Regions from separate parts of the Pseudooceanicola sp. DL12 genome, predicted to be linked through region 1. Evidence: riboswitches for the same ligand, from Rfam matches in the RefSeq annotation. Region 1 holds a riboswitch; each other region holds the start of a gene.
What was found. A riboswitch is a leader RNA that binds a small molecule or an ion and turns the genes downstream of it on or off. The one in region 1 is predicted to bind cobalamin.
Positions count from the first base shown of each region.

Region 2: another riboswitch for cobalamin. It lies ahead of AC0WR5_RS18620 (5-methyltetrahydropteroyltriglutamate--homocysteine S-methyltransferase); the one in region 1 lies ahead of bluB (5,6-dimethylbenzimidazole synthase).
Region 3: another riboswitch for cobalamin. It lies ahead of AC0WR5_RS17630 (energy-coupling factor ABC transporter permease); the one in region 1 lies ahead of bluB (5,6-dimethylbenzimidazole synthase).
Region 4: another riboswitch for cobalamin. It lies ahead of nrdH (glutaredoxin-like protein NrdH); the one in region 1 lies ahead of bluB (5,6-dimethylbenzimidazole synthase).

Region 1 is NZ_CM149884.1:3,605,747-3,613,350, forward strand. Features, by position in the region: gene AC0WR5_RS16800 (MDR family MFS transporter) at 1-1,105, shown strand, start outside; gene bluB (5,6-dimethylbenzimidazole synthase) at 1,169-1,906, opposite strand; cobalamin riboswitch at 1,949-2,135, opposite strand; cobalamin riboswitch at 2,226-2,428, shown strand; gene AC0WR5_RS16810 (TonB-dependent receptor plug domain-containing protein) at 2,570-4,462, shown strand; gene AC0WR5_RS16815 (ABC transporter substrate-binding protein) at 4,456-5,322, shown strand; gene AC0WR5_RS16820 (FecCD family ABC transporter permease) at 5,355-6,353, shown strand; gene AC0WR5_RS16825 (ABC transporter ATP-binding protein) at 6,353-7,093, shown strand; gene AC0WR5_RS16830 (adenosylcobinamide amidohydrolase) at 7,090-7,604, shown strand, end outside.
Region 2 is NZ_CM149884.1:3,966,880-3,974,483, reverse strand. Features, by position in the region: gene AC0WR5_RS18635 (MFS transporter) at 1-1,116, shown strand, start outside; gene AC0WR5_RS18630 (Nramp family divalent metal transporter) at 1,243-2,535, opposite strand; gene mntR (manganese-binding transcriptional regulator MntR) at 2,753-3,196, shown strand; cobalamin riboswitch at 3,299-3,487, shown strand; gene AC0WR5_RS18620 (5-methyltetrahydropteroyltriglutamate--homocysteine S-methyltransferase) at 3,741-4,874, shown strand; gene AC0WR5_RS18615 (GlxA family transcriptional regulator) at 4,871-5,854, opposite strand; gene AC0WR5_RS18610 (sarcosine oxidase subunit beta family protein) at 5,948-7,213, shown strand; gene AC0WR5_RS18605 (sarcosine oxidase subunit delta) at 7,223-7,507, shown strand; gene AC0WR5_RS18600 (sarcosine oxidase subunit alpha family protein) at 7,504-7,604, shown strand, end outside.
Region 3 is NZ_CM149884.1:3,762,763-3,770,366, forward strand. Features, by position in the region: gene AC0WR5_RS17625 (chromosome segregation SMC family protein) at 1-2,393, opposite strand, end outside; cobalamin riboswitch at 2,601-2,819, shown strand; gene AC0WR5_RS17630 (energy-coupling factor ABC transporter permease) at 2,858-3,535, shown strand; gene cobW (cobalamin biosynthesis protein CobW) at 3,622-4,695, shown strand; gene AC0WR5_RS17640 (GNAT family N-acetyltransferase) at 4,692-5,150, shown strand; gene cobN (cobaltochelatase subunit CobN) at 5,260-7,604, shown strand, end outside.
Region 4 is NZ_CM149884.1:2,784,447-2,792,050, reverse strand. Features, by position in the region: gene AC0WR5_RS13040 (hypothetical protein) at 1-581, opposite strand, end outside; gene nrdF (class 1b ribonucleoside-diphosphate reductase subunit beta) at 756-1,733, opposite strand; gene nrdE (class 1b ribonucleoside-diphosphate reductase subunit alpha) at 1,884-4,010, opposite strand; gene nrdI (class Ib ribonucleoside-diphosphate reductase assembly flavoprotein NrdI) at 3,992-4,411, opposite strand; gene nrdH (glutaredoxin-like protein NrdH) at 4,416-4,637, opposite strand; cobalamin riboswitch at 4,735-4,924, opposite strand; tRNA gene AC0WR5_RS13015 (tRNA-Tyr) at 5,065-5,148, opposite strand; gene rlmB (23S rRNA (guanosine(2251)-2'-O)-methyltransferase RlmB) at 5,391-6,179, shown strand; gene AC0WR5_RS13005 (CoA-binding protein) at 6,460-6,891, shown strand; gene AC0WR5_RS13000 (phosphoribosyl-ATP diphosphatase) at 7,104-7,424, opposite strand; gene hisF (imidazole glycerol phosphate synthase subunit HisF) at 7,421-7,604, opposite strand, start outside.

The sequences.
Region 1 (7,604 bases):
GGTGGTGCAGGCCTGCGGCACGGCAATCATGATGCCGCTGCTGATGACCACGACGATGAACCTGGTGCCGCCGGCAAGCCGCGGCAAGACCATGGGCAACATCTCGATCGTGATCTCGGTGGCGCCGGCCATCGGGCCGACGATCTCGGGCATCATCCTGAACCTGCTCGACTGGCGCTGGATGTTCTGGCTGGTGCTGCCCATCGGCCTCGGCGCAATGGCGCTGGGCTATGCCAAGCTGCAGAACGTCACCACCCCGCGCAAGGTGCCGCTCGACGTGCTGTCGGTGCCGCTGTCGGCGGTGGGTTTCGGCGGGCTGGTCTATGGGCTGTCGACCATCGGCGAGGGCCATGGCGAGGGCGGCGCGATGCCGGTCTGGGTGCCGCTGCTGGTGGGCGCCGTTGTGCTGGTGATCTTCGTGCTGCGGCAGATCCGGCTTGCGCCGCAGGGGCGGGCGCTGCTCGACCTGCGTACCTTCCGGGTAAAGGTGTTCAGCGTCTCCGTCATCATGATGGGCTTCTGCATGATGTCGCTCTTCGGGATGATCATCCTGCTGCCGATCTACATGCAGAACGTCCTCGGCATGGAGCCGCTGACCGCGGGCCTCGTTCTGCTGCCGGGCGGGCTGCTGATGGGGCTGATGGCGCCCTTCGTGGGCCGCTGGTTCGACAAGGTGGGCGCGCGCAAGCTGGTGATCCCGGGTTCGATCTTCGTCTGTGCGGGGCTGTGGCTGATGTCGATGCTGGGCGTCAGCTCGGGCATGTGGCAGGTGCTGGGCTGTCACGTGATCCTGAGCATCGGCCTGGCGCTGCTGTTCACGCCGCTCTTCACCTCCTCGCTCGGCTCGCTGCCCAAGGAGCTCTATTCCTACGGCTCCGCCGTGATCGGCACGGTGCAGCAGGTGGCAGGCGCGGCGGGCATCGCGCTCTTCGTCTCGATCATGTCGATCCGCATCGGCACCGAGATGGCTACAGGCGCAGACCTGGTGAATGCCACCGCCGCCGGCGTGCAGGCGGGCTTCATGACCGGGGGGGCCATCGCGCTCTTCATGATCGCGGCCTCCTTCTTCGTGCGTCGCCCGCCGGACATGCAGAACGCCGGGTGACACCGCAAGAGACCACGGCCCCGCCCAACCGGCGGGGCCTTCTTTTTTTCGCGAGAGGGGCCCTCAGCCGGCCCAGCCCTCCTCCATGATCAGGCTGTCGAGGTCGAGCCGCTGGCGCCAGCCTTTCGCGGCCAGCTCGGGCTCGGACCAGAGCTCGGAGACATGGCCGAGGCAGAGATAGGCCACGATTTCCACGTGTTCCGGCACCCCCAGCAGGCCGCGCAGGTCCTCCGGACGGAAGATCGAGACCCAGCCGACGCCGATCCCCTCGGCCCGGGCGGCAAGCCAGAGGTTCTGCACCGCGCAGACGGTGGAATAGAGATCCATGTCGCGGTTGTGGGTGCGACCCAGCACGACCCGGCCGCCACGGGTGCGGTCGCAGGTGACGGCGATGTTGAGCGGCGCGCGGGTGATCCCCTCGAGCTTGAGCGCGCGGTAGGTCGCGGCGCGCTCGCCCTCGAACATCGCCGCGGCCTCCTCGTTGGCGGCGGCAAAGGCCGCCTGCACGGCGCGCCGCCGGGCGGCATCGCGGATCAGGATGAAGTTCCAGGGCTGCATGAAGCCCACCGAGGGCGCTGCATGGGCGGCCTGCAGCACCCGGCGCAGCACGGCCGGGTCGATGGGATCATCGGTGAACTCGTTGCGCACGTCGCGGCGCGCGCCGATGATGTCGTAGAGCGCCTGCCGCTCGGGATCGGAGAACTGCCGCGCCGGTGTCGGCCCTTGCCGAGCGGGATCGCGGCCTTCGGTTTCGGCATCGGAAAAGGGCGCGCCCGCGGGCGCGAGAGAGGAAAGGGGCATGCATGGCCTCCGCATCGGACAATGATGCGCGGGGTCCAGCCGCGCAACGGATGTCATCAGGCCGGTCTTCTGGCTTGGGATCACCCCGTCGGGACGTCTTCCCGGGCCATGGCCCAGTGACATCTGTCCGTCCGGTCCCCCTTACAGCGGCGGGCCCGCGCCGGATTTGCACCGGCTTCCCGATTCTCCACCGGATCGCCCCGGCGGCACCTGACCGGGCCAGAGTGCCGGTTGCGGCGGGCCGGATCAAGCGGCGATCGCGAACCGGGCCGCAGGGCCGGCCGCCGCGTCGGCAATTGACTCGGCCCCCGGCCCTGCGGCACAAGGGCCGCGCTTTGGTTCCGGAGCCTCTCCGGATGAAAAGGGAACGCGGTACGGCCATTTCCGGCCCATGCCGCGGCTGCCCCCGCAACTGTAAGCGGCGAGCGACGGCCGATGCGCCACTGGCCCCGAGAGGGCCGGGAAGGCAGGCCCGAGCCCCGACCCGCGAGCCAGGAGACCTGCCAGGGCGATCACCCATTTCCGGCGCGGGGCGTGCCCGGGAAGCGGAGCCTCCGCAGCGGTGACATTCACCCCCTGCGGAAAGCGCCCCCAGCCTTTCCCGCATTCCCTGATCCCGGGCCCCATGGCCCGACCGACCGGACAGCTCCGGAAAGGCACGACATGACACGCAAAACTTCGCTCCTGGCCAGCGCTTCGGCCACGGCCCTTGGCCTGTCGATGATCACCGCTCCTGCCCTGCGGGCCGAAGAGAGCGAGATCATCACCCTCGACCCGATCATCATCTCGGCCGGTCTGACGCCGCTCGCGGCCAGCGCCTATGGCCGCGCGGTGAGCGTGGTGACGGCAGAGGAGATCGAGGAGCGCGGCATCACCACGGTTCAGGAGGCCCTGCGCGCCCTGCCCGGCGTTTCCGTCAGCTCGGCCGGCGCCGCCAATACCCAGGTGCGCATCCGCGGCGGCGAGGCCAGCCACACGCTGATCCTGATCGACGGGGTGCAGGCCGAGGGCGGGTCGGGCGAATACGTGCTGACCGGGCTGAACACCGCCGACATCGAGCGCATCGAGGTGCTGCGCGGGCCGCAATCGGCCTTCTACGGCTCGAACGCCTCGACCGGGGTGATCAACATCATCACCCGCGAGGCGAAACCCGGCCTGCACTACGGCGGCGCGGTGGAGATCGGCGACGGCACCAGCGCCAGCGCCAACGTCAGCCAGCGGACCGAGAACGGCGGGCTGGCCCTGACGCTCTTTGACAGCAACGACCACGGCTATGACGTCTCTGGCAGCGGAGGCGAAAAGGATGCGATCCGCCGCAAGGGCTTTACCCTCAAGGGCGACTGGCAGGCCACGGCGGACCTTTCGTTCGGGGCCACGCTGCGCCGGGTCGAGAGCCACTACGACTGGGACAGCGAGAGCTATTCCGCGACCGATGCGGCGAGCTACGTGGTGGACGACACCGCGCCCCATACCGATCAGACCGAGACCACCGGCGCGCTCTGGGCGGATTACGAGATGCTCGACGGACGGGTGACGCAGCACCTGGAATACCAGGGCAGCGTGATCGAGAGCACGCCCTACAACAGCGACCGCACCCGCGGCGAGACCGACCGGCTGAAGTACCGCATGGGCATCTCGCTCGACGGCCAGCCGCTGGAATACGCCGCGCAGTCGCTGACCGTGATGGTGGAGGGCCGCGAGGATACCTCCTCGACCGCCGAGGGCGAGACCCGGCGCACCACCTCCTATGCCGCGGAATACCGGGGCGAGCTGATGGAGGGGCTGGAGCTGCAGGCCGGGGTGCGGCACGACGTGAACAATGCCTTTGCCGATGACACCAGCTGGAACATCGGCGCGAGCTACCAGCTCTCGGGCGGGCTGCGGCTGCATGCCTCGGGCGGCAAGGCGGTGGTGAACCCCTCGTTCTACGAGCTCTATGCGAATGACAGCTGGACCGTGGGCAACCCCGACCTGAGCCCCGAGATCAACCGCGGCTGGGACCTCGGGATCGAGGCGCAGATCCCGGCGCTGAACGGCGTGGTCGACCTGACCTATTTCAACGAGACGCTGAGCGACGAGATCACCTATGTCAGCGGCGCCGCCGGCGATGGCCGGGCGATGTACGAGAACGTCGAGGGCGACAGCCCGCGCCAGGGCCTCGAGCTCTCGGGCACGGTTAAGCCGCTGGACGGGCTGACGGTGAAGCTGGCCTATACCTACACCGATGCCGAGGGCCCCGACGGCGCCGTCGAGGTGCGCCGTCCCGAGCACGAATTCGGTCTCGACGTGGCACAGGAGATCCTTGGCGGGCGCGCCACGCTCAGCACCAGCATCCGCCACGTGGCCGGCAATTACGACGCCCAGTACTGGGGCGCCTACGAGACGGTGAAACTGCCCGATTACACGGTGGTGAACGTGGCGGCGCAATACCGGCTGAGCGAGGTGGTGACGCTGAACGCGCGCGTGGTGAACCTCTTTGACGAGGATTACTACGACGTCTGGGGCTATGCCGCGCGCGGCCGCACCGCCTATGTGGGGCTGGCCGCCCAGTGGTGAGCCTGCGGGGCATGGGGGCGCCCGCGCTGATCGCGGGGCTGATCGGGGGGCTGTTCGGAGGACTGTTCGGCCCCCCCCTCAGTGCGGCCGCCGATGCCCCCGCCGCGCCCGCTGCCCCCCGCCGGGTGGTGTCGATGAACCTCTGCACCGATCAGCTCGCCATGATGCTGGCCGCGCCGGGGCAGCTGATCTCGGTCTCCGACATCGCGCTCGATCCGCGCACCTCGGCGATGGTCGAGGAGGCGAGGCACTATCCGATAAACTATGGCCAGGCCGAGGAAATCTTTCTGATGAAGCCCGACCTCGTGCTGGCCGGCACCTATACCCGCCGCGCCTCGGTCGAGCTGCTGAAGCGGCTGGGCATCCCGGTGATCACCTTTGCCCCCGCCAGTTCCATGGCCGATGTCAGCGCCAACCTGCGCGCCATGGGCGAAGCGCTCGGGCGCGAGGCCGAGGCAGAGACCATGGCCGCGGATTTCGAGGCACGGCTTGCCGCCCTGCAGGAGGAACTGGCCACCCGGCCCAGCGCCGCGCTCTACTATGCCAACGGCTATTCCTCTGGCGATCATTCGCTGGCCGGGCAGATCCTGCAGGCCGCGGGCTTTGACAACATCAACGAGACGAGCGGCGTCATGCCGCTGGAGAGCCTCGTCATGGCAGAGCCCGATGCGGTGATCCGCGGCGGCGCCTATCCGGGCCATTCCCGCAGCGAGGAGATCCTGAGCCATCCGGCACTGAAGGCCATGCTCTCCGAGCGCCCCGCCGCGCCGCTGGCCGACAGCGACTGGGTCTGTGGCACACCGCAGGTGCTGAAAGCCGTTGAAAAACTGCGCGATCTGCGCGACGGGATGACGCCATGACCACCGCTGCAGACACCCCGCACCGCCTGCCGATGGCGCCCCGGCGCTATCCCATGGTGCTGGCCGCGCTGGCACTGCTGGTGGCGGTGCTCTTCGTCATCTCTCTGATGGTCGGGCCTGCGGCCATCGGCCTCGGCGACAGCCTGCGCGCGCTGCTGGCGGGCGAGGGCCATGCCGCGACGCTGGTGATGCGCGAGATCCGCCTGCCGCGTGCCCTGCTGGGCGTGCTGGTGGGCGCGGCGCTCGGCCTCGGCGGCGCGGGCCTTCAGGGGCTGCTGCGCAACCCGCTGGCCGAGCCGGGGCTGATCGGCACCTCGGCCTCGGCGGCGCTCGGCGCGGTGATCGCGCTGCAGACGGGCGCGGCGGCGGCCTTTGCCCTGGCGCTGCCGCTGGCGGCGCTGGCCATGGCCTTCCTGTCGGTGCTGGCGCTGCTGGCGCTGGCGGGGCCGGGCGGCAATTCGGTAACGCTGATCCTTGCCGGCATCGCCATTTCGGCGCTCGCGGGCGCGGGCACGGCGCTGGTGCTGAACCTCTCTCCCAATCCCTTTGCCGCCAGCGAGATCGTCTTCTGGATGATGGGCTCGCTCGCCGACCGCTCGATGACCGATGTCTGGATCGCCCTGCCCTTCATCGCACTGGGCGGCGCGCTGATCCTGGCTCAGGGGCGCGGTCTCGATGCGCTCAGCCTCGGCGAGGATGCGGCGGCCACCATGGGCATCCGCCTGGCGCCGCTGCGGCTGGCGCTGGTCTGCGGCACGGCGATGATGGTGGGGGCCGCCACGGCGGTGGCCGGCACCATCGGCTTCGTCGGCCTCGTGGTGCCGCACCTGCTCCGGCCCCTGGTGGGGGGGCGGCCCTCGCGGCTGCTGGTGGCCTCGGCCCTCGGCGGCGCGGCCATGGTCCTTGCCGCCGATATCGCCGTGCGCCTGATCGCGCCCGACCGCGACCTGAAGCTCGGGGTGCTGACGGCGCTGGTGGGCGCGCCCTTCTTCCTCGCCCTGATCCTGAAATCCCGCGCGAGGGCCCTGTGATGCTGGAGCTAACCTCCCTCGGCGTGACCCGTGGCGGCAAGGCGGTGCTCGACCGCATCGACCTGAAGATCACCCCCGGCGAGGTCGTCGGGCTGATCGGGCCGAACGGCGCCGGCAAGACCACCCTGATGCGCGCGGCCCTCGGCCTGCAGGCGCATTCCGGCCGCTCCTCGCTCGACGCGCTCGGCGCTGCTGCCCGGGCAAGGGCCGCCGCCTACCTGCCCCAGACGCGCGAGGTCGCCTGGCCCCTGCCGGTGGAGGACGTGGTGGCGCTGGCGCGCAACGCCCATCCCGGCGCCGGCGCCACGGCCGACCGGCAGGCGGTGAATGCCGCCATCGCGCAGATGGGGCTCGAGAGCTTTCGCCACCGCGCGGTCACCAGCCTGTCGGGCGGGGAACAGGCGCGGGTGATGCTGGCCCGCGTGCTGGCGCAGGAAACCCCGCTGATCGTGGCCGACGAGCCCGCGGCAGGCCTCGACCCTGAGGCGCAGATCGTGGCGATGGAGACCTTTGCCGCCCATGCGCGCGCGGGCGGAGCGGTGCTGGTCACCATGCACGACCTCGGGCTGGCCGCGCAGCATTGCACCCGGCTTGTGCTGCTGGAGGGCGGGCAGCTGCGCCTCGACGGTGCCCCGCAGGATGTGCTCCGCGCCCCGGAACTCTCCCGCGCCTTCGGCATCCGCCTGCACATGGCCGAGGGGCCGGACGGGCTGATCGTGCAGCCGGTGGGGCGGCTCTGATGCGCGTCACGCTCGATGCGCCCTGGCTGGAGGCGGACCTGGGCGGCGATCATGACGTGCTCTCCTGGGCCGTGCACCGCCCCGGTTTCGTCACCGCCCGGCGGATCCTCTGGCGCGCTGTGCGCGACGAAGACCTGACAGCCGATTTCGACGTGAGCGACTGGCTCTCAGGCGCGCTCGCCGCCCGGGATGCCGGCGATGCGGTCACCATGCTGACCTCGCGCGATGTCGGCCAGTACGTCACCGAAACGGCCGGGGCCGAGGGCGTGACGGCCGAGGTGCTGGCCACCGTGGGGCTGTCGAACGCCGAGGCCGTGGGCACGCGGCTTGCCGGCGATGCCCGCAACCACTGGGGCACCATCAACATCGCGGTGCGTTTGTCGCATCCGCTGACGCAGCCGGCGCTGATCGAGGCGCTGAGCATCGCCGCCGAGGCCCGCACCGCCGCGGTGATGGACCTGCAGGTGAGCCTGCCCAGCGGCCAGGCCACGGGCACCGGCACCGACTGCCT
Region 2 (7,604 bases), 360 kb from region 1:
ACGATCCCGACGCTGGTTGCCGAAACGCTCGGTCTTGCGCCGCAGGACCTCGGATATCAGGTCAGCCTGATCTACGCCTCGGGGATCGTGCTCTCGATGCTCTCGAGCACCATGGTCAAGCGCTGGGGCGCGGGGCGCGTGGGGCAGCTGGCGCTTCTGGCGGCGGGGATCGGCTTCCTCGGCCTCTCGACGGGTGTGGCGGCAGGCGTGGCGCTGGCCTCGATGCTGATCGGGGTGGGCTATGCGCTCAACAACCCGTCATCCTCGCATATCCTGTCGCGGCTGGCGGCGCCGGAGCGGCGCAACCTGATCTTCTCGGTGAAGCAGGCGGGCGTGCCGCTGGGCGGCATGCTGGCGGCGCTGGTGATCCCGCCGCTGGCGCACCGGATCGGCTGGCAGCAGACGTTGATGATCTTCGCGGTTCTGCCGCTTGGGCTGGCGGCGCTCTATTTCACCGTGATCCGCAGCTGGGACACCGACCGCCGCCCCGAAACCGCCATCGGCCGCGGCATCTGGAAGGGCCAGGCGCTCGTCTGGCGCAACCCCGACCTCAGGGCGCTTGCGGTGCTGGGCTTTCTCTATTCCGGGGTACAGCTCTCGATCTCGACCTTCATGGTGGCCATGCTGATCGAGCAGTTCGGCTGGGACCCGCTGCGCGCGGCCGGCGTCGCGGCGGTGCTGCAGGCGGCGGGGGCCGTGGGGCGGCTGCTCTCGGGCATCCTGGCAGATGCTCTGCGCAGCGGCTTCCTGGTGCTGGGGCTGATCGGGGTGCTGACGGGGCTGAGCTGCCTCGCCTTCGCCTTCATCGGCAGCCTGCCCCTGCTGGGCCTCGGTGCCGTGGTGCTGAGCGGGCTGACCGGCCTCGGCTGGAACGGGGTTCTGCTGGCGGAAACCGCCCGGGCCAGCCCCGGCCATGGCACGCTCACGGGCGAGGTGCTGACCTATACCTTCCTCGGTGTCACCGTGGGCCCGGCCGGCTTCTCGCTGGCCTTTGCCGGCCTCGGCAGCTTCACCGCCACCTTTGCCGCCTTCTCCGTCCTCGCCTTGGCTGGCGGGACCCTGGCCCTGCAGCGCCACATGCGCCACCGCCGCGAGATGATCCTGCCGCCACGCTGACGGAGAGGGCGGAAGCCTCCGGCGGGGATATTTGGCACAGGGAAACGACAGGTTCTTTTGCCTGTTTCCCTGTTTCGAAATATCCCGGGGGAATCTCCGCAGGAGATGGGGGCAGAGCCCCCTGCCTTACACCGCGAGGAAGGGCAGCGGCAGGCCGAAGACCGCCGCCAGCAGGATGAAGTTCAGGCCCAGAACGATGACCGCGCAGAGCGTGGCCAGGATGCGGGTGAGCCGGGAGGGCAGGAATTCTCCCATCAGGTCGCGGCGCGAGATGAAGGTGATCAGCGCGATCATCGGGACCGGCAGGGCGATGGAGAGCACCACCTGGCTGAGCACCAGCGCGCGGGTGGGATCGACGCCCATGGCCACCACCACGAAGGCCGGGACCATGGTGATCAGGCGGCGCAGCCAGATCGGGATGCGGATGCGCAGGAAGCCCTGCATGATCATCTGACCCGCCATTGTTCCCACCACCGAGCTGGAGATGCCCGAGGCGATCAGCGACGCCAGGAACATGCCCGCGGCGGCCGCGCCCAGCAGCGGCGTGAGCGTATGCCAGGCGGTCTCGATCGAGGCGATCTCGGAATGGTCGGGATGGAAGGTGGCGGCGGCCATCATGACCATGGCCATGTTGACCATGCCGGCGATGGCCAGGGCCACCACCACCTCGGTGTTGGAGAAGCTGAGCAGGCGGCGGCGCTCGCCGCTGTTGCGCACGGCGGCGCGGTTCTGCGTCAGGCCGGAGTGCAGGTAGATGGCATGGGGCATGACCGTGGCGCCGATGATGCCCACGGCGATGGTGAGCGCCTGGGCATCGGGCAGCGCGGGGCGGGTCAGCCCGGTGAAGGCGGGGCCCCAGGCGATGGGCGCGATCACCACCTCGGCCAGGTAGGCCAGGCCGATGACGCCGACGAGGGCGCCGATGATCAGCTCCATCGGGCGGAAGCCCTGACGTTCGAAGAGCAGGATGGCATAGGTGACGATGGCAGTGATCACCATCCCCACCATCAGCGGCAGGTCGAAGAGCAGCGACAGGCCGATGGCGCCGCCGAGGAATTCCGCCAGGTCGGTGGCCATGGCCGCGACCTCGGAGACCGCCCACATCACCCAGACCAGCGGTTTCGGCAGGTTGTCGCGGCTGAGCTCGGCCAGGTTCTTGCCGGTGACGATGCCGACCCGCGCCGAGAGGGCCTGGAACAGCATGGCGATCAGGTTGGCCAGCAGCACCACCCAGAGCAGCGCATAGCCATAGCCCGCGCCGGCCTGGATGTTCGTCGCGTAGTTGCCCGGGTCCATGTAGGCCACCGAGGCGATCACCGCCGGCCCCGCGAAGAGCAGCCGTGCGCGCAGGCCGCCCCCGCCATTGGCCAGGACGGCGGACATGCGGCTTCGGGTGCGGTCTGTGAGGTTCGAGGACATGATGACGGGTATCTGGCAATATAGCTGACGGACGGATAGATAGCCTTTGCTATACCTTTGGCAAGAGCTTTCCATGGAAAGCCGGATGCGGGGCCGCGGCCGGGCGGATATCCCGGCGGGGATGCGACAAAAACGGGCAGGCGGTACTGGTGATGATGTGATACGCTGGGTATAGGGTATTCCCGGCATATCGAACCGCCCAAGGAAAGGCGCTGCCATGGCAGAGGACACCGACAGCACGGCGCATCCGCATGACAGCGCCCAGGCCACGCGATTCACCCGGGCGCGGGAGAAGCAGGCCAATGCGCTGCTGGAGGATTACGTCGAGATGATCGGCGACCTGATCGAGGAGGTCGGCGAGGCGCGGGTGGCCGATATCGCCTGTCGCATGGGCGTGGCCCAGCCGACCGCCACCAAGGCGGTGGCGCGGCTGAAGCGCGAGGGGCTGGCGACCGCGCGGCCCTATCGCGGCGTCTTCCTGACCGATGAGGGGGCCGAGCTGGCCTGTCGGGTGCGGACACGGCACCGCACGGTGGTGGCCCTGCTGATGGCGATCGGGGTGCCCGAGGAGACCGCCGAGATCGACGCCGAAGGCATCGAGCACCATGTTTCCGACAGGACGCTGGCGGTCTTTGAACGCTTTCTGCAGCGGCAGGGGTAAGCCGGCCGGCGCCGGACGGGCGCTGTCATTCATAATCAATATGCCGATTTTTCCAATGTTGCGCAGGGCTTGACCCGTGGACAGAAGGGCCGCCGGGACCTACCTATGAGGCAGCTTCAGGTGGCAGGCTGGGATGCCTGCCCGAGAGGGAAGCCGGTGCGATGCCGGCGCTGCCCCCGCAACTGTAAGCGGCGAGCCCCGATTCGGGATGCCACTGGCCGAGATGGCCGGGAAGGCGGACCGGGGCGCCGAGCCGCGAGCCAGGAGACCTGCCTGAGAGCTGAAATGTCCACGGGCGGAGGGCCCGGGGGGCCGAAGTGCAGGAGCGCGGCTGCGCGCCCGGTGCCTTGTGTCGCCCGTTTCCCTGCCCATAGCTTCGGGGTTGAAAGCAGATGACGCAGACTTTCCGCATCTTGCTGGCGGTGCCCTGACCGGCGCGGCCGGGCGGATCACCATCACAGATTTTCCAGGACGATGACCCGCGGCCGGTTCACCGGCGGCGCGGGAGAGAATGTGCCGGGCCGGACCCGGCGAAAGGACCGAGATGAAAGATACAGAAACCACGAACCAGGGCGGGGCGGCCAACCGTGCGCTGCCGCCGTTCCGTGCCGACCATGTGGGCAGCCTGCTGCGGCCCAAGACCGTGGCCGAGGCGAAATTCCTGCCCGCCGAAGAGCGGCGGGCGGTGGAGGATGCCGCGATCCGCGGCCTGGTGAAGATGCAGGAGGACGTGGGCCTGAAGGTGGTGACCGACGGCGAGGCGCGCCGCGACTACTGGCATTTCGATTTCTTCCGTGCGCTGAAGGGGGTGGAATTCACCTCTGGCGACAATCCGAAATTCGCCAACGGCAATGCGCCGGAGGACACGCCGGCGATCACCGGGGCGCTGGATTTCCCCGCCGATCACCCGATGCTGGATCACTATCGCTTCCTGGCTGAAACCACGAAGGTCTGTCCCAAGATCTCGATCCCCGGGCCCTCGGTGCTGCACATCGGGATCACGGACGAGCTGAACCATCACGCGCCCTACCGCAAGGATCGCGAGGCGCTGCTGGAGGCCATGGCCGCGACCTGGAAGAAGGCGGTGCAGGGGTTCTATGACGCCGGCTGCCGGTACCTGCAGATCGACGACATCATCTTTGCCTTCCTGGGCGACCCGGCGCACCAGACGCGCCTGAAGGAGACGCGGGGCCTCGATGCGGAATGGCTGGTGGACAGCTATGCCTGGATGCTGAACGAGGCGATCAAGGACCGCCCCGAGGACATGGTGATCGGCATGCACATGTGCCGCGGCAACTTCCAGTCGAGTCACGCGGCAGAGGGCGGGTATGACATCTCGGCCGATGCGATCTTCAACAGGACGGACGTGGATGTCTACTTCATGGAGTACGACACCGAACGGGCCGGGGGGCTGGAGCCGCTGCGGCTGCTGCCGAAGGGCAAAAAACGCGTGATGGCCGGGTTCATCACCACCAAGACGCCCGAACTCGAGAAGGACGATGACCTGTGGCGCAAGTTCGACGAGGCGTCGAAATTCGTCGACATGGACCAGCTGGGCATCGCACCGCAATGCGGCTTTGCTTCGACCCACCACGGCAACCACGTGACCGAGGACGACCAGCGCCGCAAGCTGGAGCTGGTGGTGCGCACGGCCGAGAAGATCTGGGGCGAGGCCTAGGCCCCGCGCGGGTGGCGCCCCTCGCGGGGGGCGCTGCCGAAATGGCGGCGATAGGCCGCGGCGAAATGGGCGGGCGTGGCAAAGCCCGTCATCGCCGCCACCTCGCCCACCGGCAGGGCGGTTTCCACCAGCAGCGCACGCGCGGTGTCGAGACGGAGCTGACGGTAGAGATCCATCACGGAGAGGCCCGTGGCGGCCTGCACCCGGCGCTGAAGTTGTCGCGGGCTGAGGCCCGAAAGCGCCGCGACCTGATCGAGAGAGAGCGGATCGGCGATATGGCTCTCCATCAGGTCGATGGCGGCCTGCACGGGCGCGGGCAGAGGGCCGAAGGGCGCGGGCGCGGCGGATTGCTGTTCGGCCTCGGGCGGGCGCACCTCGGCCTGCAGGAACCAGTCTGAAATGCGGGTGGCAAAGACCGAGCCGTGATCGCGCGAGATGATCGTGTGCATCATGTCGAGCGGCGAGGTGCCGCCGGCGCAGGTATAGCGCGCGCGGTCGATCACGAAGAGGCGCCGTTCGAGGATGGCGGTTTCGGTGAGCGCGGGCATGTCGTCGAAATGGTGCCAGTGGACGGTATAGCGGAAGCCCTCGAGCAGGCCGGCGCGGGCGAGGATGACCGCGCCGCCGGAGATCGCGCCGAGCGCGACGCCCGCGCGGTCGCAGCGGCGCAGCCAGGCAAAGAGCACGGGATCCTGGATCAGCGCCGGATCGCCCCCGGCCACCACGAAGACCAGGTCGAAGGTCACCCCGGCGCGGGAGAAGGGCAGTGCCTCGAAGCTGCTGCCCGAGGAGGCGCGGACGGTCGGCTTGCCGAGCGAGAGAACGGTGACCTCGTAGAGCGGTTCGGCCGAGAAGAGATTGGCCGCGCGCAGCGGTTCCATCGCCGAGGCGGTGGACATCATGGCGTAGCCGTCGACCAGCAGGAAGGCGATGCGGCGGAGCGGCGGGCGCGGAGGCGCGGGCGGGATGATCTCTGACATCATGGCATTTAGAGAAAAGTATATGTCCTTTTCAAGACAGATCCTGGGGCGCGGCATGGCTAGACAGGGGCCGATTGCAAAGGGAGCATCTGCATGGGTTTGTTTCGGGGATTCTCCGGTCTGAGGGTGGCGGTGGACACGCTGCGCGGCCACAAGGGGCTTAAGCCGCTGTGGCGCAATCCCGACCCGAAGGCCGAATATGACATCGTGATCGTGGGCGGCGGGGGCCATGGCCTCTCGACCGCCTTCTACCTGGCGAGCGAGTTCAGGGAGCTGAAGGTGGCCGTGCTGGAGCGCGGCTGGCTGGGCTCGGGCAACATCGGGCGCAACACGACGATCATCCGCTCGAACTACCTGCTGCCCGGCAACGAACCCTTCTACGAGATGTCGATGAAACTCTGGGAGGGGCTGGAGCAGAGCTTCAACTTCAACGCCATGGTCAGCCAGCGCGGAATCATCAACCTGATCCATACGGATGCGCAGCGTGACGCCTATCGCCGGCGTGGCAATGCGATGCTGCTGGCGGGTGCCGATGCCGAGCTGCTGACCCGCGAGCGGGTCGAGCACATGTATCCCTGGCTGAACTTCGAGAACGCGCGGTTTCCGATCAAGGGGGCGCTGATGCAGCGGCGGGCGGGCACGGCGCGGCACGACGGCGTGGCCTGGGGCTATGCCCGCGGTGCCGACATGCGCGGCGTCGACATCATCCAGAACTGCGAGGTCACCGGGTTCGACATCCGCGAGGGGCGGGTGCACGGGGTGGAGACCACGCGCGGCCCGATCCGGGCCAAGAAGGTGGGCGTGGCCGTGGCCGGATCGTCGAGCCGGGTGATGGCGCTGGCGGGCATGAACCGCCTGCCGATCGAGAGCCATGTTCTGCAGGCTTTCGTCTCGGAGGGGCTGAAGCCGACGATCGGCGGGGTGATCACCTTTGGCGCCGGGCATTTCTACATCAGCCAGTCGGACAAGGGCGGCCTTGTCTTTGGCGGCGACATCGACGGCTACAATTCCTATGCGCAACGCGGCAACCTGCCGGTGGTCGAGGACGTGCTGGAAGGCGGCATGGCCCTGATGCCGGCCATCGGGCGTGCGCGTCTGCTGCGCAACTGGGGCGGCATGATGGACATGTCGATGGACGGTTCCCCGATCATCGACAAGACCGGGATCGAGGGCCTCTATTTCAACGGCGGCTGGTGCTACGGCGGCTTCAAGGCGACGCCGGCGAGCGGCTTTGCCTTTGCCCATCTGATTTCCACCGACCGGCCCCACGAGACCGCCGCCGCCATGCGGCTGGACCGTTTCGCGCGCGGCTACCTGATCGACGAACGCGGCGCCGGTGCGCAGCCGAACCTGCACTGAGGTTTTTCCATGCTGATCCCACATCCCCTTCTCGGGCTGCGCGACGCGCAGGAATTCACCTATCTCGGCGACGTCAGCCTGCTGAACCGTCCCGACGGCATGGCGCCGGACGCCGAGGCCGCATTTGCCGCCTATGTCTATGAGCGCGAGAACCCCGCGGGCCTGCACCGCGAGCTGTGGTTCCACGAACAGGGCGACCGGTCCTGGCTGGTGGTGACGCGCAACACGCTGACCCACGAGATCCTGGGCGCCGAACTGGCGAGCGACTACAAGAAACGGGAGGGCGGCCAATGACGCGTCTTGCGCAGGGTGGTCTGATCGACCGCGACAGGGTTCTGACCTTCACCTTCAACGGCAAGCGCTACCCGGCGCATCCGGGCGACACGCTGGC
Region 3 (7,604 bases), 160 kb from region 1:
CGGTGCTTCCAACCGCTTGTTTCCTTGGTAATTTCCTGGCTGCGACGAATACGGTTGTCGCCTTCGCGACGCAGCTCGTCATGTGCCGCACGACGCGACATCATGGCCATCCGCGCCGCCTCCACCGCCATGCGGATCTGTTCGATCCCGGCACGGGCATCGTCAAGATCCTCCAGGTTCTCCACCGCAGCCTCGGCTTCCTTCACCTGCTTGCGGTTGGCCAGCGACTCTTCCTCGTGCCGCGTCACCGCAAGGCCCAGCGATTCCAGCTTGCTGGCCGAGAGGTTGCGCTCGGCCTCGGCCCGCGACATGCGGCGCGCGGCTTCGGTCAGCATGCGATCCGCCTCGCTCCGTGCGGCCCGCGCTGCCTTGTCCGCGGCGGTCTGCGCGGCCAGCAGATCGACCAGAGCGGCATGCGCCGACCGGGCCTCCTCGGCCCGCGCCGCGGCCTCGTCCAGTTCAGCCTGCAATTCCTTGAGGCGGTTCAGCTGCTGCAGTCGCAGGGCCGCCGCAGAGGGCGCATCCTCGGCCCAGGCGCGATAGCCATCCCACCGCCAGAGATCGCCCTCGACTGTCACAAGCCGTTGCCCCGGCTTCAGTTTTTCCTGCAGCCCAGCCCCCTCGCCCGCGGACACGAGGCCGATCTGAGAGATCCGGCGCCCCAGCACCCCGGGCACCGTGACGTGATCCGAGAGCGGCGTCACACCGGCGGGCAATGCCTGTTCGGCCCCATAACCCGGCAGTTCGACCCAGCCCGAGGGCCCGTCACCGGCCACCACCGGCGCCCGCAGATCATCGGCGAGCGCCGCGCCCAGAGCCTTTTCGAACCCCGGATCCACCTTCAGGTCATCCAGGAGCTGACCACCCTCGGTGGAGTCACGCTGCACCAGTTTCGTCAGCGCGTTGACCTCAGCCCGCAGGGCGCTGACCTCGCCCTCGGCCTCGGACCGGGCCGCGCGTGCATCAGCCTCTTCGCCCTGTGTCTCGGCGCGCGCCGTTTCGGCCTCCGCCAGGGCCTCTTCCGCAGCTTCCACCGATCCGCGGGCCATTTCCTCGGCCTCCACGGCGGCTTCGAAATCTTCCTCCGCCCGCTCCGTCGCCTCGCGCGCTGCACGGACGGCCTCGCGGGCCTTCTCGGCTTCGCCTTCGCTCCGCGACAGGGTCTTGCGACTGTCATCCAGGAAGCGATGGGCCGACTGGTGACGCGCCGCCAGCCGCGCAACGTCTTCCGTCAGTTGAGAAAGATCCGATTCGCGATCACTCAGCACCGAGGCCGCCTCGGTGGCCAGCTCTGCCGCCTCCGTCAGCCTATCGGCATGTCCCTCATGGGCCTTGGCGATCTCGCGTGCCTCCCATTCCAGGCGCTCGATGGTCTCCTCGGCATCCCGGTTCAACCCGGCCTCACGCTCGCGGTCACGCACCAGCTGCTCGATCCGACCCTGCAGGGTCAGGATCGCCTGCTTCGCGCGTTCCTGTTCATCTGCCATGGCATCGCGCTGCACGACCAGACGCTGCAAAACCGCCGCGGCAATCGCCTCTTCCTCGCGTTTCGGCGGCAGTTCCTCTTCCAGCCTGGCCCTCAGCGCCTCGGCGTCCCGTGCCGTGCGCTCGGCCTGCGAGGCCGCCGTCGATCGTTCGCGCAACTGCGCCAGCGCGGCATTCCGTGCCTCGTCCGCCTCGCGCCAGCGCCGATAGAGCAAGAGCCCCTCGGCCTGCCGAAGCTCCGTGCCGATCGCGCGGTACCGGGCGGCCTGCCGCGCCTGACGGTCCAGCGTGGCCAGCTGCTGGGCCAGCTGCTCGACCACGTCATCGACCCGGGTCAGGTTCTGCTCGGCACCCTTCAGCTTCAGCTCGGCCTCGTGGCGCCTCTGGTAAAGTCCCGAAATACCTGCAGCTTCTTCCAGGATCCGGCGTCGATTCTTGGGCTTGGCGTTGATCAGCTCGCTGATCTGCCCCTGCCGGACCAAGGCCGGAGAATGCGCCCCGGTCGAGGCATCGGCAAAGAGCATCTGAACGTCGCGGGCCCGCACGTCCTTGGCATTTGCCTTGTAGGCACTGCCGACGTCGCGGGTGATGCGGCGCACGATCTCGATCTGGTCCTCGTCGTTGAATCCTGCGGGCGCCACGCGATCGCTGTTGTCGATATGCAGGCTGACCTCGGCGAAATTCCGGGCCGGGCGCGACGACGCCCCGGCAAAGATCACGTCCTCCATGCCGCCGCCGCGCATGGCCGTCGGGCGGTTTTCGCCCATGACCCAGCGCAGCGCTTCCAGCAGGTTCGACTTGCCACAGCCGTTCGGCCCGACAACGCCGGTCAGCCCGGCATTGATGATCAGGTCCGTCGGGTCGACGAAACTCTTGAAGCCGGTCAGTCTGAGCCTGGAAAAATGCACGTTTCGCTCGCCTTCGCGTGATTCAGCCTGTCGGGACAGAGTGAGGAGCGAAGAGCTGCGAGTCAACGAAGTCTCAACTGCATCTGGGGCAAGACCGAAAGTTATCCCCAAGATATTGCGCAAACCCGCGTCTTTTCGCCGGTCTGGAAATGCCATGCCGCCGCCCTTCTTGCCGAAAACGGCTTGACGCCGCCCCCGCGGCAACGGCAGTGATAGAGGATGCAAGGTTCCCCCGCATGGGCGCAAAGCGCCCGGGGGTGAAACGGGAATGCGGACCGGGTGACCCAATCAGGGGCCCGTCAGCCGCAGCCGCCCCCGCGACTGTGACGCGGCAAGCAGGTGCTTCGATGCCACTGGGATCCCCGGGAAGGCCGCACCTGCGCCAGAGCCGCCAGCCAGGAGACCGGCCCTGCATCGAGAAACCCATGCATGCCGTCGGGGTTGACGGCTACGGAGTACAGAACATGCATATCGAACCCGGGCTCGTGAGCCCCGCCAAGATGCTTTTCGCCTATGCCACCGCGGCAGGCGCAGGCGCCTATACCGTCAAGCTGGCCCTGGATGCCGCCCGTGAAAAGGGACTTGCCTCCCTGGCCGCGCGCACCGCGATGTCCACGGCTGCCGTCTTCAGCTTCTTCCAGATCCTGCCGCACCAGCCCGTTGGCGTATCCGAAGTGCACCTGATCCTCGGCTCGACCCTCTTCCTGCTCTTCGGCGCCGCGCCGGCTGCCTTCGGCCTCGCACTCGGCCTGCTGATCCAGGGGCTCTTCTTCGCTCCCTTCGACCTGCCGCAATACGCCGCGAACGTGACCACGCTCTTGGTGCCGCTCTTCGCGCTTCAGGCCGTGGCCAACCGCATGATCAAGCCCGACACCCCCTATGTCGACATCCGGTACCGCGATGCGCTGGCCCTCTCGGTCACCTATCAGGGTGGCGTCGTCGCATGGGTGGCCTTCTGGGCACTCTACGGCCAGGGCTTCGGCGCTGCAAACGTGGCTTCTGTTGCCACCTTCGGTGCCGCCTACATGGCCGTCGTCCTGATCGAGCCGCTGATCGACCTCGCCGTACTTGCCGGCGCCAAGTCGCTGAACGGGCTGTCGAAATCCGGCCTGACCACGCCGCGGCTCTTCAACGGCGCATAAGCTCCGCCTGATCCGAACCTGCGCGCGCCGGGGGCCAGCCCTCCGGCGCCGCTTTGCATTTTCGTACACGTTTCCCGGAGCTTCCCATGCCCGCTAAGATCCCCGCGACCGTCATCACCGGCTTCCTCGGCGCCGGCAAGACAACCCTGATCCGCCACATGCTGTCCAACGCCGAGGGCAAGCGCATCGCGTTGATCATCAACGAATTCGGCGACCTTGGCGTGGATGGTGACATCCTGCGCGGCTGCGGCGACGCGGCCTGCAAGGAAGAGGACATCGTGGAGCTTTCGAACGGCTGCATCTGCTGCACCGTGGCCGAAGACTTCGTGCCGACGATGGAGGCGTTGCTGGCCCGCCCGGACAAGCCCGATCACATCGTCATCGAGACCTCCGGGCTTGCCCTGCCCCAGCCCCTTATCCGCGCGTTCAACTGGCCGGGCATCTCGACCAAGGTCACCGTGGACGGTGTCGTTACCGTGGTGGACGGCAAGGCCGTGACCGAGGGCCGGTTTGCAGCCGACGAGGCCGCCGTGGCCCGCGCGCGAGCCGCAGATGACAGCATCGACCACGAAACGCCGCTCGCCGAACTCTTCGAGGATCAGCTGGCCTGTGCCGACATGATCGTGGTGAACAAGTCTGACCTGCTTTCCTCGGCCGAACTCGCCTCCACCATGGACGCGCTGAAATCCGGCGCACGCCCCTCCGTGCAACTGGTCTCCTCCTCCATGGGCGCCCTGCCCGTCGATGTGCTGCTCGGCATGGGGATCGGCGCCGAGGGTGACATGGAAGGCCGCCACGAGGTGCACCATCATCACCACCACGATCACGACGACGATCACGATGAGGACGACGATCACGACCATCATCACCACGACCACGATGATTTCGAGAGCTTCGTCGTGACCCTGCCCGAGATCACCGATCCAAAGGCCTTCTCGGCAAAGGTCACCGAGGTGATCCGCGCCCATGACATCCTGCGTCTCAAGGGGTTTGCAGCGGTCACCGGCAAGCCCATGCGCCTGACGATCCAGGCTGTGGGCCCCCGCATCGACAGCTACTTCGATCAGCCCTTCGGCAGCGGTACCCGTGAAACCCGCCTTGTCGTCATCGGCCAGGCCGGTCTTGATCGTGCCGCCATCGAAAAGGCACTCGCCGCATGATCATCGTCGAGAGCACGACACCGACCGCGCCCGACGCGGTCAGGCTCCTCGACGCGTCACAGGCGTTGATGCGTGCGCTCTACAAGCCAGAGGAAAACAATTTCCTCAGCCATGACGAACTGGCCCGTGACGACATCCGCTTCTTCACGGCGCGCATCGGCCGCGATGTGCTGGGCTGTGGCGCGCTTCAGGTCAAGGACGGCTACGGCGAAGTAAAGAGCTTCTTCACCGACGAAGTCGCCCGCGGCCGCGGCATCGGCGCCGCCCTCCTCCGCCGGATCGAGGACCAGGCCATCGAGGAAGGTCTCTCCGAGCTCAAGCTCGAAACTGGCGATGCCCTGGCTGCCGCCTGCCGGCTCTACGAACGCCACGGCTTCAGCCGCTGTGGCGTCTTCGGCAACTACGAGGACAACGGCGTCTCGGTCTTCATGACCAAGGCACTTTCCGCCGGATAGCACTGCAGGGGCCGGCGCTCTTCGGCCTCCCCGTCATCTGGCCCCCAATACTGCCGCCGGAGGCTCCCGCCGTGGTCCACCTCCGGTGGCTCGACACTTCAGAGGTCCCATGCACCTTCTCGCCGCCACCCCCGGCCGCATCGATGATGGCAACGAGGCCGTCGACCTGCAGCAGACCCCTGCCGACCTGGTGGTGATATCTGCCGCCGATACCGAGCTGGCGGCCCTGTCGCAGGCGCGTGCGGCCCTTTCCGACGCGCCATCCCTGCGCCTGGCCCGGCTGACAGACCTGACGCACCCGATGTCGGTCGACCTCTACCTCGATCAATGCGCCACAGCATCGAAACTGGTGGTTGTGCGGGTACTCGGCGGAACCGGCTACTGGCGCTATGGCATGGAACAATTCTCGGCCCGGCTGCACGAGGCCGGCGTCCCCTTTGCCGCCCTGCCCGGCGACGACAAACCCGATCCCGAGCTGCGCAGCCTCTCGACCCTGCCCGACGCCGATTACGACGCGCTATGGGCCTATCTCGTCGAGGGCGGCCCCGCCAATGCCGCTGGTTTTCTCACCTATTGCCGCGCCCTGCTGGACGAAGCGGAAAAGCCCGCCCCGGCGGCGCCGCTCCTGCGCGCCGGCCTCTACTGGCCCGGAGAAACGGCCCCGAGCCTCGATACGCTCCGCGCCCATTGGCAGGCAGAGGCGCCGACGGTTCCGCTGGTCTTCTACCGCGCTCTGGTTCAGGGCGCAGGCCTTGCCCCCATCGACGGGCTGGTCCACGCCCTGCGCGGGCGGGGCCTGAACCCGCTGCCGGTTTTCGTAGCCTCGCTCAAGGATCCGGTTTCCGCCGCTACGCTCGACGGGCTCTTCGCCGAAACCGCCCCGCAGGCGATCCTGAACTGCACCGCCTTTGCCACCGGCTCGCCCCATGGCGACAGCGGCGACCAGAACCCCTTTACCCAGCCCTCCGCAAACCAGGCGCCGGTCTTCCAGGTTGTCCTTGCCTCCTCCTCGCAGGAGGCCTGGTCGGACGGGCTCACCGGCCTCTCCGGTCGCGACATCGCGATGAACGTGGCCCTGCCGGAGGTCGATGGACGCATCCTGACGCGCGCCGTCAGCTTCAAGGGCGAGAGCCATTTCGACAGCGCCACGCAATGCGCCATCGCGACTTACCGGCCGCGCGCCGACCGCATCCGCTTCGTGGCAAGCCTCGCCGCAAACTGGTGCCGGTTGCGGGCCACCGCTGCTGCGGATCGCAAGGTTGCCCTGATCCTGGCCAATTACCCGAACAAGGACGGCCGCCTGGCCAATGGCGTGGGGCTCGACACTCCGGCTGCCACGGTTCATGCCCTCAACCTGCTGCAGGGGGCAGGTTACAGCGTGGAGGCAGTGCCTGCCGACAGCGACACCCTGATGCAGGCAATACTCGCCGGCCCCACCAACTGGCTGACCGATCGCGCGGCAAAGGATGGCGGCGTCACCCTGCCCCTTTCGACCTACCGCAGGCATTTCGACCGTCTGCCCGAAGCCACCCGCCAGAAGGTCATTGACCGCTGGGGGCCGCCCGAGGCCGATCCCTTCATCCTTTCCGCAGCGCTCCCGCCTCAGGGTACCGACGAAACGGGCTTCAAGCTGTCCGTGCTGCGCCACGGGAATGTCGTCGTCGGCATCCAGCCCGCCCGCGGCTACAACATCGACCCGACCGAGACCTACCACGCACCGGATCTGCCACCGCCGCACAATTACCTGGCCTTCTACATCTGGCTGCGAGAGGAATTCGGCGCCCAGGCACTCGTGCACATGGGCAAGCACGGCAACCTCGAATGGCTGCCCGGCAAGGCCATTGCCCTGTCTCAGGAGTGTTTCCCCGAGGCGGTCATGGGCCCGATGCCCCATGTCTATCCGTTCATCGTCAACGACCCCGGAGAGGGCACCCAGGCCAAGCGCCGGGCCCAGGCGGTCATCGTCGATCATCTGACGCCGCCCCTTACCCGCGCCGAGAGCTATGGCCCGCTGCGGGATCTCGAAGCGCTCGTGGACGAGTATTACGAAGCGGCCGGTGTCGACCCCCGGCGGATCGACTACCTGCGCCGGGAGATCCTCTCGCTGACCTCCGTCACCGGCGTCGACAAGGACGCGGGCTTTACCGGCGAGGAAGAGACCGACCTGGCCAAGCTCGATGCCTGGCTCTGCGACCTGAAGGAGGCGCAGATCCGCGATGGATTGCACATCTTCGGCCAAACCCCCGAGGGCAGGCTCTTTCGCGACCTCCTTCAGGCGCTGACCCGCATTCCGCGCGGCAAAGGCCAAGGCGGCGACGCCTCCCTGCCCCGCGCCCTTGCGGCAGATTTCGAACTCGGCTTCGACCCGCTCGACTGCGACATGGCCGCCCCCTGGACTGGCCCCCGTCCTGCGCCCCTCGGTGCCGTCACCGATGCCCGCTGGCGCAGCAACGG
Region 4 (7,604 bases), 820 kb from region 1:
TTTCCGAACGTCTGCGGGCTTTCGTAAAAGAAGAAACCTGCATTGAAGTACAGGTATCTCTTCCAGAATTCGTCCGGCCAGGCGGTATCGAGACTGCTTTCGAAATCGAGCCCGAAGCGATTATAGAGCGCCTTCCATGTCTCGCTGTAGCCGGGACCGTAGAGTTCGATCACGGGCCATGTACCTTCCCGTCGCATCGAAGCAGTTGGACGGGAGAAATCGAACGGCACCTCCGTCAGCTCATCAAGGATCAGCGTATCGCTGTCGAAGAACACGAAAGGCGCGTCGGGCAGGGCCGTGAGGCACTCGATCTTGTTGCCGTAGGGGTATTTTTCCCCGAAATACCTGCTCTCGAAGGGCAGGATCTCTGCGCCGAGATCGGCGAGGAGGCTGCGCACCTCGGAATTGCCAATCCGCGGATCCGCGCTCCAGGTATGGCCGGGCTGGGGCTCCGCCACCAGCAGTCTGCCCTTGAAGCCGGGACTTTTCGCGCGGAGAGAGGCGGCAAAGAGTACAGCTTCGTATTCAAGCCGGCCCGATTGGCCGACGATCACGATATTGAAGCTGTCGTCTGCCGCCATAGTTTCGCTTCCAGTGGAAAGATATTGAAAATACGGAGAAATCCCTGCCGCGCCTGTATACCCTGATGAGGTTGGCCTTGGAAGGGAGAGATCGGCACCCTTCCGTTTTTTCCAGCGCCCTGTGCCGGGGCGGTTGATCTTGCGGCGTATCGACCGGCAGGGACGCGCTCGGTCTCAGAAAGTCCAGTCTTCGTCCTCGGTCGCGACGGTGCGTCCAATGACATAGGAAGAGCCTGATCCGGAAAAGAAATCATGGTTTTCACTGTCCGGCGACAAGGCCGCGAGGATGGCCGGGTTCACCTGTGTCAGCTCCTCGGGGAACATCGCCTCGTAGCCGAGGTTCTGCAGCGCCTTGTTCGCATTGTAGTGCAGGAAGGCGGTGACATCTTCGGTCAGGCCGATTGGGTCATAGAGATCCCGGGTATAGTTCACCTCGATTTCGTAGAGCTCGAACAAAAGGCCAAAAGTGTAATCTTTCAATGCTTTGCGCTCTGATTCCGACAGGGCTGCCTGCGCCTTCTGGAACTTGTAGCCGATGTAGTAGCCGTGAATGGCCTCGTCGCGGATGATCAGGCGGATCAGGTCGGCGGTATTGGTCAGCCGCGCGCGACTAGACCAGTACATCGGCAGGTAGAACCCTGAATAGAAGAGGAAACTCTCGAGGAAGACGCTGGCGATCTTGCGCCTTAGCGGGTCCTCGCCGGGATTGTAGGTTGAAAGGATTGCCTTTGCCTTGGCTTGCAGGTGAGGGTTTTCCTGAGACCAGCGAAATGCTTCATCCACTTCGCGTGTCGAGCAAAGTGTTGAAAAGATGGATGAATAGCTGCGGGCGTGCACTGATTCCATAAAGGCGATATTGGTCAGGACGGCCTCTTCGTGCGGGGTCAGCGCATCTGCGAGCATGGTCGGCGCGCCGATGGAGCCCTGGATGGTATCAAGCAACGTCAGCCCGGTGAAAACGCGGATCGTGAGCTGCTGCTCCTCGGGGCGAAGCTGGGACCAGCTCTGCAAGTCATTGGAAAGCGGAACCTTTTCAGGCAGCCAGAAGTTGGCCGTAAGCCGGTTCCAGACCTCGAGGTCCTTGTCGTCCTGCAGGTGATTCCAGTTGATCGCGGCGGGAACGGCGCGGGTTGTTTCGTCGATATCTTTCATGATCGGATCCCGTGAAAAGGGCGCGAAAAACCGTGTCGGTATTACGTCGGTATCGCGTCGGTATTGCGTCGGTGCGGTTTCGGGTGCGCGGCGGGGCGCGCCTGCTTCGTCTTTCGGGTAATACTCCGGGGTGCGGGGCTGAGCGCCGCGTCAGAGGGTGCAGGACACGCAGCCCTGCACCTCGGTGCCCTCCAGTGCGGTTTGGCGCAGGCGCACGTAGTAAATCGTCTTGATGCCCTTTCGCCAGGCGAGGATCTGGGCCCGGTTGATGTCGCGCGTGGTGGCCTCGGCCGGGAAGAAGAGTGTCAGCGACAGCCCCTGGTCCACATGCTCGGTGGCAGCGGCATAGGTCTCGATCAGGGCCTCGGGGCCGATCTCGTAGGCGTCGCGATAGAACTCCAGGTTCTCGTTCGTCATGAAGGGGGCGGGATAGTAGACGCGGCCCAGCTTGCCCTCCTTGCGGATCTCGATGCGCGAGACGATCGGGTGGATCGAGGAGGTGGAATTGTTGATGTAGCTGATCGAGCCGGTGGGCGGCACCGCCTGTAGATTGCGGTTGTAGAGGCCATGCGCCATGACCGCATCCTTAAGCGCCTGCCAGTCGGCGCGGGTGGGCAGGGCGATACCGTCGAAGAGGGCGGCCACGGTCCCGTTCTCCGGCAGCCAGTCTCGGGTCACGTATTTCTCGAAGAAGCTGCCGTCGGCATAGGCCGAGCGCTCGAAGCCGCGGAAGCTCTGCCCGCGTTCGCGCGCCAGCAGGTTGGAGGCGCGGATGGCGTGATAGGCCACGGCGGCGAAGTAGACTGAGGTGAACGCTACCCCCTCGGCGCTGCCGTAGTGGATGCGCTCGCGGGCGAGGAAACCGTGCAGGTTCATCTGGCCTAGGCCGATGGCGTGGCTCTCGTCGTTGCCGCGGCGCACCGACGGCACGGAATCGATGGCGGACATTTCCGACACCGCCGTGAGCGCACGGATGGCCGCCTCGATCGTGGCGCCGAAATCGGGGCTGTCCATCGTCTTGGCGATGTTGAGAGAGCCGAGATTGCAGGAGATGTCGGTGCCGAGGTGGTCGTAGGAGAGGTCGTCGTGGAAGGTCGAGGCCTCGTTCACCTGCAGGATCTCGGAGCAGAGATTCGACATGGTGATGCGACCGTCGATCGGGTTGGCACGGTTCACCGTGTCCTCGAACATGATGTAGGGATAGCCGCTCTCGAACTGAATCTCGGCCAGGGTCTGGAAGAAGGCCCGGGCGTTGATCTTGGTTTTCCGGATGCGCTTGTCCTCGACCATTTCCGCGTATTTCTCGGTGACCGAGATCTCGGAGAAGGGCCGGCCATGGACCCGCTCAACGTCATGGGGCGAAAAGAGGTACATGTCCTCGTTCCGCTTCGCGAGCTCGAAGGTCACGTCGGGGATGACCACCCCGAGCGAGAGTGTCTTGATCCGGATCTTCTCGTCGGCATTCTCGCGCTTGGTGTCGAGGAAGCGCAGGATGTCAGGGTGGTGGGCATTGAGATAGACCGCCCCGGCCCCCTGCCGCGCGCCCAGCTGATTGGCATAGGAGAAGCTGTCCTCGAGCAGCTTCATCACCGGTATGACACCGGAGGACTGATTCTCGATTCCCTTGATGGGGGCGCCATGCTCGCGGATATTGGTGAGCATGAGGGCCACGCCGCCACCACGCTTGGAAAGTTGCAGGGCCGAGTTGATCGAGCGGCCGATGCTCTCCATGTTGTCCTCGACCCGCAGCAGGAAGCAGGAGATGAGCTCTCCGCGCTGTGCCTTGCCGGCATTGAGGAAGGTGGGGGTGGCGGGCTGGAACCGGCCCGAGAGGATCTCCTCCATGAAGGACATGGCAAGCGCCTCGTCCCCGCGCGCGAGCGTCAGGGCGACCATGACGACGCGGTCCTCGTAGCGCTCCAGGTACCGTTTCCCGTCGCGGGTCTTGAGGGTGTAGGAGGTGTAGTACTTGAAGGCGCCGAGGAAGGTGGGGAAGCGGAACTTTCGCGCGAAGGCGGCGTCCCAGATCCGGTGCAGGAAGGCGGGGGCGTAGGCCGTGAGCACTTCCTTCTCGTAGTAGCCCTCGTCCACCAGATAGCCGAGCTTTTCCTCGAGCGAGTGGAAGAAGACGGTGTTCTGGTTGACGTGTTGCAGGAAATATTGCCGCGCGGCCATCCGGTCGGCGTCGAAGCGGATCTTTCCCTGGTCGTCGTAGAGGTTCAGCATCGCGTTCAGCGCGTGATAGTCGAGCGCATCGTTCAGGCGGTCATCAAGCATTCCGTCCCCCGGGTGAGTTTGTCGAGCCCGGCGCGGACGCGGGCGATGTCGGTTTCGGTGCCGGCCAGCTCGAAGCGGTAGAGCAGGGGCACGTTGCATTTCCGGGCGATGACCCGGCCGGCGAGGGCGAAGGTGGTGCCGAAGTTGCGGTTGCCGGCGCCGATCACACCGCGCAGGCCGGTGCGGCGGGCAGGATCGTTGAGCAGGCGGATCACCTGTTTCGGTACCGCACCACGCCCCTCGCCATCGGCGTAGGTGGGGCAGATCAGCACGTAGTCACGCGGCAGATCGGGCAGCGGGTCCGCGGGTGACAGCGGGATCCGCTGTGCCGCACGCCCCAGACGGGCGACGAACCGCGCGGTATTCCCGCTGGCCGAGGAGTAATAGAGGAGGCCGGTCACCGGATCAGCCCAGCCGGGCGATCATGTCGGGGCGGAAGCCGGCCCAGTGGGTCTCTCCGGCCATGACGACGGGGGCCTGGCGATAGCCGAGGGCGGTGACGCGGGCCAGGGCCTCGGGATCGGCGGTGAGGTCGATCGTGTGAAAGGCGAGGCCGCGGGCGGTGAGCGCGCGGGTGGTCGCGGTGCATTGCACGCAGTCGGGCTTGGAGTAGACGGTGATGGTCATGTGCATCCTCATGCGGTCTGCGGGAGAGGACGCGACGGGAACCGGCCGGCAGGGAGCCCTGCTTGCTGCACACGCGCCCCCGAACCCTCCGTTCGTGGTCATCAGTCAGCTTGCGGCAGGTCTCCTGACTTCGCGGGTCAATGCTTGGCTGGCCTTCCCGGGGCATGTCCCAGTGGCACGATCAGCCGCGCTCGCCGCTTACAGTTGCGGGGGCAGTGCCGGAATTTCACCGGCTTCCCATCTTAGCGCCAGAGCGAGTCTGGCGAACCGAAAGCTCCGCCATATGGTGTCAGGAGGCGGGGTGATGTCAACATGTAGATTTCTGGGGGGAGGGGCGCGCAAATGCTGGCCGGGCAAAGCCCAGACGCAAGCGCCCTCCGGTGCCCGCGGGCCCCGTGAGATAACCACCGATTTCCGAAGGGGGAAATGGTGGGCGACCCTGGAATCGAACCAGGCATGGGTCTCCCCGGCGGAGTTACAGTCCGCTGCCGCACCTTGCAGCTCGTCGCCCTGATCGCCGGGCCGTGTGGGCCGTGGCGGATCGTGAGGGGGTGATTACCGGCGGCGCCCGGGGGCGTCAACCAGAAAATTTGCCCTTCTTGCTTGCGACGAAAGAAGGTGCGGCGTAGGAGGCCGGAACGTGCGAAAAACACCGGAAATTGCGGTGCGGTATCGCGTCGGTATAACGTCGGTATCACGTCGGTACTGCAGTGCAGCATTTGGGCGCCGGTCGCGCAGCCCCGGGAGAGCGGAATGAAAAAGCCGAAATGGGTCGTCGAGAAGGAACAGGCGAAACGGGCCAGCGCCGCCGAGACGGTCTGGCTGTTCGGCCTGCATGCGGTGCGCGATGCACTGCAGAATCCCGCGCGCGAGAAACTGCGCCTGGTGGTGACGAAGAACGCGCTCGACAAGCTGGCCGATGCCGTGGCCGAGGCGGGCATCGAGCCCGAGATGAGCGATCCGCGCAAGTTCGCCGCCCCCATCGATCCGCAGTCGGTGCACCAGGGCGCCGCGCTGGAGGTCAAGCCGCTCGACTGGGGCTCCATCGCCGACCGCTGCCTGGGCGATGGCACGCGGCCGCCGCGGGTGGTTCTGCTCGACCGGGTGACCGACCCGCATAACGTGGGGGCGATTCTGCGCTCGGCCGAGGTTTTCGGGGCCTGCGCGGTGATCGCGCCGCGCCACCATTCGGCGCCCGAGACCGGCGCGCTGGCCAAGACGGCAAGCGGCGCGTTGGAGCGCCAGCCCTATCTGCGGGTGCGCAACCTGGCGGATGCCATCACCGAGCTGCAGCGCATGGGTTACATGGTGCTGGGCCTGGCCGGCGAAGCCGAGCAGAACATCGAGAGCACCCTGACGGACGAGCTGCGCGAGCGGCCCGTGGCGCTGGTGCTGGGGGCCGAGGGGCCGGGGTTGCGGGAGAAGACCCGAGAGACCTGTGACGCGCTGGTGCGGATCGAGTTTGCCGGTGCCTTCGGCTCGCTGAACGTGTCGAACGCGGCGGCGGTCGCGCTCTACGCCGTGCGCTCCTACGGGGCCTGAGGGCGGGGCGAGCGAACCGAGAGAGGGCGACGAGGGAAGGGCGGGTGCAACCCTGATGGCCTGCGTTCGCCTTAGGGTTTCGTTCACAAAGTTATTACACCCTCTTCATATCCCGTACGGACATTCTAAGTACGGTACAGAAGCACCGGCACGGAACGCCGATGTTTCCTTTCACTGTCCCTCGTTCCGCACTGGCGCCCAGGAAAACCCTGGGCGCTTTTTTCTTTTCCGCGGCGCCTCCGGCGCTAGGATCGGAGGGGCATGCCGTGGAGGGATTGGAATGACTTACGATGATGCGGATCTGACGCGGATCCTGCGCGACAGCAAGGTGATCGCGGTCTGGGGCATGACCCCGGATCCGGCGCGGCCGGACAATTTCGTGGCGGCCTTCCTGCAGGCGCGCGGCAAGCGGGTGATTCCCGTGAACCCGCGGTTCGCGGGGCAGGAGATCCTGGGCGAGAAGGTCTTTGGCACGCTGCAGGAGGTCGGTGATGCCCTGGGGGAGACGGTCGACATGGTCGACATCTTTCGCCGCTCCGAACAGGTGCCTCCGGTGGTGGATGACGCGCTGGAAGGGTTGCCGGGGCTGAAGGTGATCTGGATGCAGGTGGGTATCGTCAACGAGGCCGCTGCTGCCAAGGCCGAAACCGCGGGCGTCGAGGTGATCATGGACCGCTGCCCCAAGGTCGAGATGCCACGGCTGGGCCTCTGAGAGCAGGAGGGGGCTCTGCCCCCCAGTTTTTTAGTAGAAGAGGGGGCTCTGCCCCCCCGTTTTTTAGTAGAAGAGGGGGCTCTGCCCCCTCGGGCCTGCGGCCCTCACCCCCGGACGTATTTTGGGAAAGATGAAGGGACTACCGCCGCGCACGCAGGCCGGGCGCGGCGCTCGGTTTCATCTTTCCTCAAATACGGAAATGTCGGGCGGTTTCAGCCCTTTGGCCGGGCAGCCTTTTCGGCGATGCCAGAGGTGCCTTCGCGGCGTTCCAGCTCGGCCAGCACATCCGTCAGCGGCACGTCGCGGGCCGCCAGCATGACGAGGAAATGGTAGAGCACGTCGGCGCCTTCGGAGGCAAGACGCGCGCGGTCGCCCTTCACGGCCTCGATGATTGCCTCGACGGCCTCTTCTCCGAATTTCTCGGCACATTTCTCGGGGCCCTTCGACAGCAGCTTGGCGGTCCAGCTGCTCTCGGGGTCCGCGGTCTTGCGCGCCTCGATGGTGGCGGCGAGCTGGGTGAGAATATCGCTCATGTCAGCCTCATGGGGATGCCCGCGTCTGCCATGTATTCCTTGGCCTCGCGGATGGTGTAATCGCCGAAGTGGAAGATCGAGGCGGCCAGCACGGCGGAGGCGCCGCCCTCCTTCACCCCGTCGACGAGGTGCTGCAGGGTGCCGACCCCGCCGGAGGCGATCACCGGCACCTCGACCGCG